2 regions of the Kitasatospora sp. NPDC036755 genome follow, and region 2 is predicted to be linked to the other one. Evidence: riboswitches for the same ligand, from Rfam matches in the RefSeq annotation. Region 2 holds a riboswitch; the other holds the start of a gene.
What was found. Region 2 has a riboswitch for glycine ahead of gcvT (glycine cleavage system aminomethyltransferase GcvT). Riboswitches for the same ligand answer to the same signal wherever they lie in the genome.

Region 1: it holds a riboswitch for glycine, as region 2 does, so the genes downstream of both, gcvP (aminomethyl-transferring glycine dehydrogenase) here and gcvT (glycine cleavage system aminomethyltransferase GcvT) in region 2, are expected to answer to the same signal.

The regions. Positions count from the first base shown of each region.
Region 1 is NZ_JBEZUT010000071.1:14,057-18,246, reverse strand. It holds gene gcvP (aminomethyl-transferring glycine dehydrogenase) at 1-2,593, opposite strand, end outside; glycine riboswitch at 2,831-2,934, opposite strand; gene AB0E96_RS13605 (PRC and DUF2382 domain-containing protein) at 3,157-4,190, shown strand, end outside.
Region 2 is NZ_JBEZUT010000056.1:6,946-11,135, reverse strand. It holds gene AB0E96_RS11500 (enhanced serine sensitivity protein SseB C-terminal domain-containing protein) at 89-1,012, opposite strand; gene AB0E96_RS11495 (enhanced serine sensitivity protein SseB C-terminal domain-containing protein) at 1,129-1,932, opposite strand; glycine riboswitch at 2,142-2,243, shown strand; gene gcvT (glycine cleavage system aminomethyltransferase GcvT) at 2,473-3,594, shown strand; gene gcvH (glycine cleavage system protein GcvH) at 3,708-4,082, shown strand; gene glyA (serine hydroxymethyltransferase) at 4,168-4,190, shown strand, end outside.

The DNA.
Region 1 (4,190 bases), on a different contig from region 2:
GCTCGATCATCAGCGTGCCGGCCACCGGGAAGGACATCGTCGGCGCGTGGAACCCGTAGTCGATCAGGCGCTTGGCGATGTCGTCCACCGTCACGCCCGTCTCCTTGGTCAGCGGACGCAGGTCGATGATGCACTCGTGCGCGACCAGGCCGCCCGGGCCGGTGTAGAGCACCGGGAAGTGCGGCGCCAGGCGCTTGGCGATGTAGTTGGCGTTCAGCACGGCGACCTGGGTCGCGTGCTTGAGGCCCTCGCCGCCCATCAGCCGGACGTACGCCCAGGAGATCGGCAGGATGGCCGCCGAGCCCCACGGCGCGGCCGAGATCGGGCCGACGCCGGTGGCCGGGCCGGCCTCCGACTGCAGCGGGTGGTTCGGCAGGTACGGCGCCAGGTGGGCGCGCACCGCCACCGGGCCGACGCCCGGGCCGCCGCCGCCGTGCGGGATGCAGAAGGTCTTGTGCAGGTTCAGGTGCGAGACGTCCGCGCCGAACTTGCCCGGCTTGGCGAGGCCGACCAGGGCGTTCAGGTTGGCGCCGTCCACGTAGACCTGGCCGCCGGCCTCGTGCACCAGGGCGCAGATGTCGGTGATCTGGGTCTCGTACACGCCGTGGGTGGACGGGTAGGTGACCATCAGCACGGCGAGGTTGTCGCGGTGCTGCTCGATCTTGGCCTTCAGGTCCTCGACGTCCACGTCACCGTCGACCAGGGTCTTCACCACGACCACGCGCATGCCGGCCATCACGGCGGAGGCCGCGTTGGTGCCGTGCGCCGAGGACGGGATCAGGCAGACGTCGCGCTGGGTGTCGCCGTTGGCGTGGTGGTAGGCGCGCACGGCCAGCAGGCCGGCCAGCTCGCCCTGCGAGCCCGCGTTCGGCTGGATCGACACGGCGTCGTAGCCGGTCACCTCGACGAGCTGCTGCTCCAGCTGGCGGATCAGGGTCAGGTAGCCCTGGGCCTGGTCGATCGGCGCGAAGGGGTGCAGCTGGCCGAACTCGGGCCAGGTCACCGCCTCCATCTCGGTGGTCGCGTTGAGCTTCATGGTGCAGGAGCCCAGCGGGATCATGCCGCGGTCCAGCGCGTAGTCCCGGTCCGACAGGCGGCGCAGGTAGCGCAGCATGGCGGTCTCGGAGCGGTGGCTGTGGAAGACCGGGTGGGTCAGGTACTCGTCCTCGCGCAGCAGCGCGGCGGGCAGCGTCTCGGCGGCCTCGGCGACCTCGACGGCGGGGACGCCGAACGCGGCCCACACACCGGCCAGGTGCTCGCGGGTGGTGGTCTCGTCGGTGGAGACGGAGATCCGGTCGGCGCCGTCCTGGTGGACGTTGATGCCGTTGGCGCGGGCGGCGGCGGCGATCTCGGCGGCGCGGCCCGGGACGACGGCGGTGACGGTGTCGAAGAACTCGCCGTGCAGCAGCTCGACGCCGCCGGCCCGCAGGCCCTCGGCGAGGGCGGCGGCGTAGCGGTGGGTGCGGCGGGCGATGTCGGCCAGGCCGTCCGGACCGTGGTACACGGCGTACATCGAGGCCATGACGGCGAGCAGCACCTGCGCGGTGCAGATGTTGCTGGTGGCCTTCTCGCGGCGGATGTGCTGCTCGCGGGTCTGCAGCGCCAGGCGGTAGGCGCGGTTGCCGTCGACGTCGACGGAGACGCCGACCAGGCGGCCGGGCAGCGAGCGGGCGTACTCGGCGCGCACCGACAGGTAGCCGGCGTGCGGGCCGCCGAAGCCCATCGGCACGCCGAAGCGCTGCGAGGTGCCGCAGGCGATGTCGGCGCCCAGCGAGCCCGGGGACTTGAGCAGGGTCAGCGCGAGCAGGTCGGCGGCGACGGCGACGATCGCGCCCAGGCCGTGCGCCTGCTCGATCACCGGGGCGAGGTCGCGGACCACGCCGGTGGCGCCGGGGTACTGGAGCAGCACGCCGAAGACGCCGCGCTCGGCGATCTCGGCCGGGATGCCCTCGGAGAGGTCGGCGACGACGACCTCGACACCGGTCGGCACGGCGCGGGTGTTGATCACCGCGACGGTCTGCGGCAGGGTCTCGGCGTCGACCAGGAAGACGCCGCCCTTGACCTTGGTGACGCGGCGGGCGAGGGCCATCGCCTCGGCGGCCGCGGTGCCCTCGTCCAGCAGCGAGGAGCCGGAGGTCGGCAGGCCGGTCAGGTCGGAGACCAGGGTCTGGAAGTTGAGCAGCGCCTCCAGGCGGCCCTGCGAGATCTCCGGCTGGTACGGGGTGTAGGCGGTGTACCAGGCCGGGTTCTCCATGACGTTGCGCAGGATCACCGGCGGGGTGAAGGTGCCGTAGTAGCCCAGGCCGATCATCGGCTGGAGCACCTGGTTGCGGCCGGCCAGCTCGCGCAGCTCGGCGAGGACCTGGGCCTCGGTCCGGCCGGCGGGCAGGTCCAGGGCGGTGATGGAACGGATCGCCTCGGGCACCGCGGTGGCGGCGAGCTCGTCCAGCGAGCCGTAGCCGACGGACGCCAGCATCTTCTCCTGGGCGGCGGCGTCGGGGCCGATGTGGCGGTTCTCGAAGGGGCTGGCCAGCTCAAGCTCGGTGAGGGTCGAGGCGCCGGTGGGGCGTCCCGCGTTCGGCTGGGCGTTCATGGTGGTCGAGGCCTCCTGGTCACGGACCGGCGGGGGTACGCACGCCGGCCGGCCTCGCCGCTGCGAGCAGCGGACAAGCCTGGGCGGGCGGACCCGACAGGCCTCCCCCTCTGTCATCGGGACCTGAGAGCTTCACCCGCACGGGGCGCTGTGGGCGCTCCGCCGGCTTGCACCGTCGGTGAGGGTGGTGATCGCCGGCTTCCGTGCCGACGCTCCTGCCCTGCTTTCCAGAGTGACCTACCCCACACGGTACGGATGCCTGAGAGATTCCGGGGAGGAGTTGCTCCTTCGGCGCTCCGACCAGCGGCTTTCGTGATCGGAGACTCTCCCGAGCGGGCTCTGCGGTCGCCGCCCAGGGTACCAGCGGGAGGCCCCCCGATCACGGCTGCGTCAGGTCGTTCGAGGTCTACGCGCGTCCCCCGGAGGGCGCAGCTCGCACCCCGTACGGCGCACCCTGGTCGCGCCTGTCCGATTAGTGGCTTTTGGTATGAAATTGTGGGCGGAAGGGCGCTCCGGCCGCCCTCCTGCAGGAGTTCCGCAGGCTCAGTGCACGGGAGGAAAGAGTGCAGACCGAAATCGACCCCCGGGACCTCATCGGTCACAAGGCCGTCGACCGCAACGGAGACAAGATCGGCACGGTCGACGAGGTCTACCTGGACGACGCCACCGGGCGCCCCGAGTGGGCGGCGGTCCGGACCGGCATCTTCGGCCGGGACGCCTTCGTCCCGCTGACCACGAGCGAGTTCTCCGGCGACGAGCTCCGGGTGCCGTACGACAAGTCACTGGTGAAGGAGTCACCGGACTTCGGCGTCGGCCAGCACCTCTCCCCCGCCCAGGAACTCCAGCTGTACCGCTACTACGGGCTCGACACCCCGATGGACAGCCGCCCGAACGGCGAGAACGGGAGCCGGCCCAAGCAGCCCGACCTCGACTTCGGCACCACGGCGGCGGCCGCCGCCGCGACCGGCGCGGCGGCCCCGGCGAAGTCGCTCACCTTCCACACCCCGGAGCGCTCCCCCGAGCCCGCCACGGCCCGGACGCCCGCCACGGCAGCGCCCGCCGCCGCCGTGGCGGGCGCCGACACCACCAGGACCGCCCCGGAGCCCGAGGTCCGGACCGTCTCCGCCCCCGCCGCCACCGCACCCCCGGCGGCCGCGCCCGCCTCGGCCGACTCCTCCGCGCTCACCACCCACGCGCCCACCGCCGAACCGAAGGCGCAGTCGCAGCCCGCCCCCGCCCCCATCCCGACGGCGGCCACCACGACCGCCACGAGCGCCGCGAGCGCCGGCGCCGCACCGGCCGCCCCCAACAGCCCGGTCGAGATCACCTGCCGCGAGGAGCGGCTGGAGATCACCACCGAGTGGCACACCCTCGGCACCGCGAAGCTGCGCAAGTACGTGACGACCGAACAGGTCGAGCGCCGCGTGCCGGTGATCCGCGAGCGCGTCCGGGTCGAGCGCACGCCGGTCAGCGAGGCCGAGCGCGCCGCGCTCACCGAGAAGGACATCGCCGAGGCCGTCGAGGAGGTCACCCTCCGTGAAGAGCGCGCGGTGACCCGCAAGTACCTGGCCCCCGTCGAGCGGGTGCGTCTGGTCGT
Region 2 (4,190 bases):
CGGGTCGCACTTCAGGAAATTCGTCCGGAAAGCATCGAAGCCGACTTGATGGACAATCAAGTCGGCTTCGGGGAATGAGTTTTGGCAATCAGCGCCCGGGGTAGCCGGGCCAGGGCCGCTGCGGTTGCTGCTGCCAGCCCTGCGCCGGCGGCTGGGTTCCGTACGCGTAGCCCGGCATCGACTGGCCGGGGTAGGGCGGCGGGGGCACCGGCGGGTAGGGGCCCGTCGGCGGTCGGCCCGCCTCCCGGTCGAAGAACGGCCGGGCGTTGGCGCGCATCCACAGCGCCACCGGGTCGTACTCGTCCGACATCGCCACCGTGGACACCGCGAGCCCCTCCGGGGCCACCGCGATCGCGCGCTGCATCAGCGCCCGCACCGCCTCCACGGCCGGCGGCGAACTCTCGTACAGGTCAAGGCCGATGGCCAGGTACGGCTCGCCCACCGCGGGCTGCACCCAGGCCCGGCGCAGCGCCCGTACCGCGCGCACCTCGACGGCCTGCCGCTCCAGCAGCGCGAAGAACGGCTGGGCGTTCAACTGCGGCTCGCTCAGCTTCAACGGGCCCGCCGGCAGCCGGTCCAGGCCGGCGGCGATCCGCCGCAGGTCGGCCCAGGGCACCCCGACGCCGCCGCCGGGCGCGTGCGGATTGAGCCACAGGCCCCAGCGGGTGCGGTACAGCGAGGCCGCGATCTCCCGGCCGGAGATGACCTCGTGGGCCCGGGCCCAGCCGGAGGAGGTCAGCTGTTCGGACGAGGTGACGGCGGGCGCGTAGCCGTGGCCGCTGATCTCCATGTTCCCGTACTGCGCGTCCGGGCTGCCCGGGGTGCCGTGCCACAGCAGCATCCAGACCTGGCCGTCCGCCAGCGCGTGCAGCAGCCGCTCGTACGCGTCGTAGCGCTCCGGCGCGACATCGCGCAGGGCGCGCTCCAACGCGCCGGGATCAGCTCCCGGGCGCCCGGCCGGTGCCTGGCCCCAGGCCCCCGGCACACCGCCCGCTCCCGTTCCCGCACTCATGCGCCCACCTCGCCGCGCCTCTTTCCCTCAACCCGCCGGCCCGTCGGCCGTCTGCACGCACCCTATGGCGCGGCACCGGCCACCGCCACGGCGACGTGCCTTTGATCCGGACCCGCTCAGGCCCGCGTATAGAACGGCAGTACCCGGGTGAGCAGCCACTCGACCACCGGGTCGTCGGCGAGGTCGAGCAGTACGAGGTGGACGCCGCCGGGCAGCGGCGCGGTTCCCAGCGCTCGGCCGAGCGCGTCGTTCACCGCGGCCGGGTCGGCCGGGGCCGCCGGGTCCAACTGGACGCCCACGAACATCACGGTCGGCTCGCCCTCGATGCTGGCCAGCGCCCTGCGCGCGGTCAGCACCCCGGGCAGTGCCGACAGTTCGCCCCGGCAGGCGGCCAGGAAGTGCTCCGGGTCCTCGCCCGGCACCGGCTCGCGCAGCGCCACCCGCCCGCCGGTCGGTGCCGAGGCGTCCCCGGCGGCCTCCCAGCGGTCCTCGCGCGGACCGCGGCGCAGCTCGGCGACGCCCTGCGGCGGCACCGGGATGCCCACCGCCGCGTCCGGGTTCACCGCGATGCCCACGCCCAGCGGCAGTCCGCGGGCGAACTCCCACACCGGGGCGATCGCGAAGGCCATCCCCGGCGCCTGCTGGAGGAACACCTCCTGGGAGGAGAACACCGGCACGTACGGGTCCCCGCCCAGCTCGACGGTCGGCAGGTCCAGCGCCTGCCCCTGCGGGTCGGCCCCGGCCGGCAGCGGTACCCAGACCTGACTGCGGGCCAGCACCTCGATCACCCGTGCCGTCGCGCCCGGATCGCCCAGGGCCGCGGTCAGCACCTGCTCCAGCTCGTTGGCCGGCCACGAGCCGCCCGCCGGCGCCTCGTCCGCTCCGCCCCACCCCTGCTGCTGCTCCACCGGGTACCCCATGCGCCGCCGATTCCGCCCTCTGCCGGTCGGCCGCCCTCTGCTGCGCCGACGCGCAGCAGTCTAGAGGCGAGGGGGGTGTGGGGTCAGGACTCGTGTTCGGGTCCGGCCGATGTGACCGGGTCCCCTCTCCCCTCCCGCTCCGGGACGTGCCATGATGTGCCCGTCCGACGGCATGCGCCGCGGGCCCCACCAACTCCATACCGGCCGCTCGAACCCGCGCGGGAGAGCCCGGAGTGCCGTTCAGGCACAGCCGGCGCCGAAGGAGCAAGTCCTCCCCGGAATCTCTCAGGCACCCCTACCGCACGGGTTAGGCACATCTGGAAAGCGGCGCCCGGCCCTGTCGTGCGCCCACCCACGGTGCAAGCCGCCATGCTGTCCCCCAAGCTGGAAACGGCTGCGGGCGGCGGGCGGTGAAGCTCTCAGGTTCGACGACAGATGGGGAGACCCACGCCGCCGCATGCCCGCGCGCAGGGTCGGCCCCGTTTCGGGTCCGGTCCGGCGCGTGCACCCCTGAGTGCCCCGACCGAGGAGTTCCTGGCCATGTCGTCCCTCCGCCTGACCGCGCTCGACGCGCTGCACCGCGCCCTCGGCGCGACCATGACCGACTTCGCCGGCTGGGACATGCCGCTGCGCTACGGCAGCGAGCGCGAGGAGCACCTCGCCGTCCGCACCAAGGCCGGCCTGTTCGACCTCTCCCACATGGGCGAGATCACCGTCACCGGCCCGCAGGCCGGCGAGATGCTGGACCACGCGCTGGTCGGCTTCGTCTCCGCGCTGGGCGAGCTGCGCGCCCGCTACACCATGATCTGTGCCGAGGACGGCGGCATCCTGGACGACCTGATCGTCTACCGCCTGCGCGAGGACGCCTTCCTGGTCGTCGCCAACGCCTCCAACGCCCAGCTGGTCCTCGACGAGCTGATCGCCCGTGCCAAGGGCTTCGACGCCGTCGTCACCGACGACCGCGACACCTACGCGCTGATCGCCGTCCAGGGCCCGGAGGCCACCGGCATCCTGGCCGGGACCACCGACGCCGACCTGCCCGGGCTGAAGTACTACGCGATCCTCCCGGCCAAGGTGGCCGGCCGCGACGTGCTGCTCGCCCGCACCGGCTACACCGGCGAGGACGGCTTCGAGATCTTCTGCCACCCGGTCGACGCCGAGCCGGTCTGGCAGGCGCTGACCGCCGCCGGCGAGGGCCGGGGCCTGATCCCCTGTGGCCTGTCCTGCCGCGACACGCTGCGCCTGGAGGCCGGCATGCCGCTGTACGGGCACGAGCTGTCCACCGACCTGACCCCGTTCGACGCGGGCCTGGGCCGGGTCGTGCGCTTCGACAAGACCACCAACGAGGGCGCCTTCGTCGGCCGCAAGGCGCTGGAGCAGGCCGCCGCCGCGGCCGAGACCAACCCGCCGAAGAAGCTGGTCGGCCTGGTCTCCGACGGCAAGCGGGTGCCGCGCGCCGAGTACACCGTGGTCTCCACCGAGGGCGAGCCGATCGGCCGGATCACCTCCGGCGCGCCGTCCCCGACCCTGGGCCGGCCGATCGCGATGGCCTACGTCGACGCCGCCCACGCGGAGCCCGGCACCACCGTCGCGGTGGACGTCCGCGGCAAGCACGAGCCCGTCCAGGTCGTGGCGCTGCCGTTCTACAAGCGCGCCCGCTGAGCCCACCGCCCCGAGCCTCCGCAGGGCCCCGGTTTTCCCATACACGCACGTCGCAGCCGTCCGCGCGGCGGCCCGCTTCGTCGTACCCGCTTCCCATCCTGGAGAATGACGCCATGAGCAACCCCCAGCACCTGCAGTACACCAAGGAGCACGAGTGGCTGACGGCCGCCGAGGACGGTGTCTCCACGATCGGCATCACCGAGCACGCCGCCACCGCGCTCGGTGACATCGTCTACGTGCAGCTGCCCGCGGTCGGCGACACCGTGACCGCCGGGGAGACCTGTGGCGAGCTGGAGTCCACCAAGTCGGTCAGCGACCTGTTCTCCCCCGTGACCGGCGAGGTCGTCGAGATCAACCAGGACGTCGTCGACGACCCGGCGTCCGTGAACGCGGACCCGTTCGGGAACGCCTGGCTGATCAAGGTGCGCGTCGAGGCCACCGACACCCTGCTCAGCGCGGACGAGTACACCGCCTTCATCGGCGGCTGAGACACCTGACCGGGGCGGCCTCCGCGCGGCGGCCGCCCCGCCCCAGCCGCGGCCCCCTTTCCACCTCCACCGGGAAGACCACACCATGACGGTTCTCAACCAGTCCCT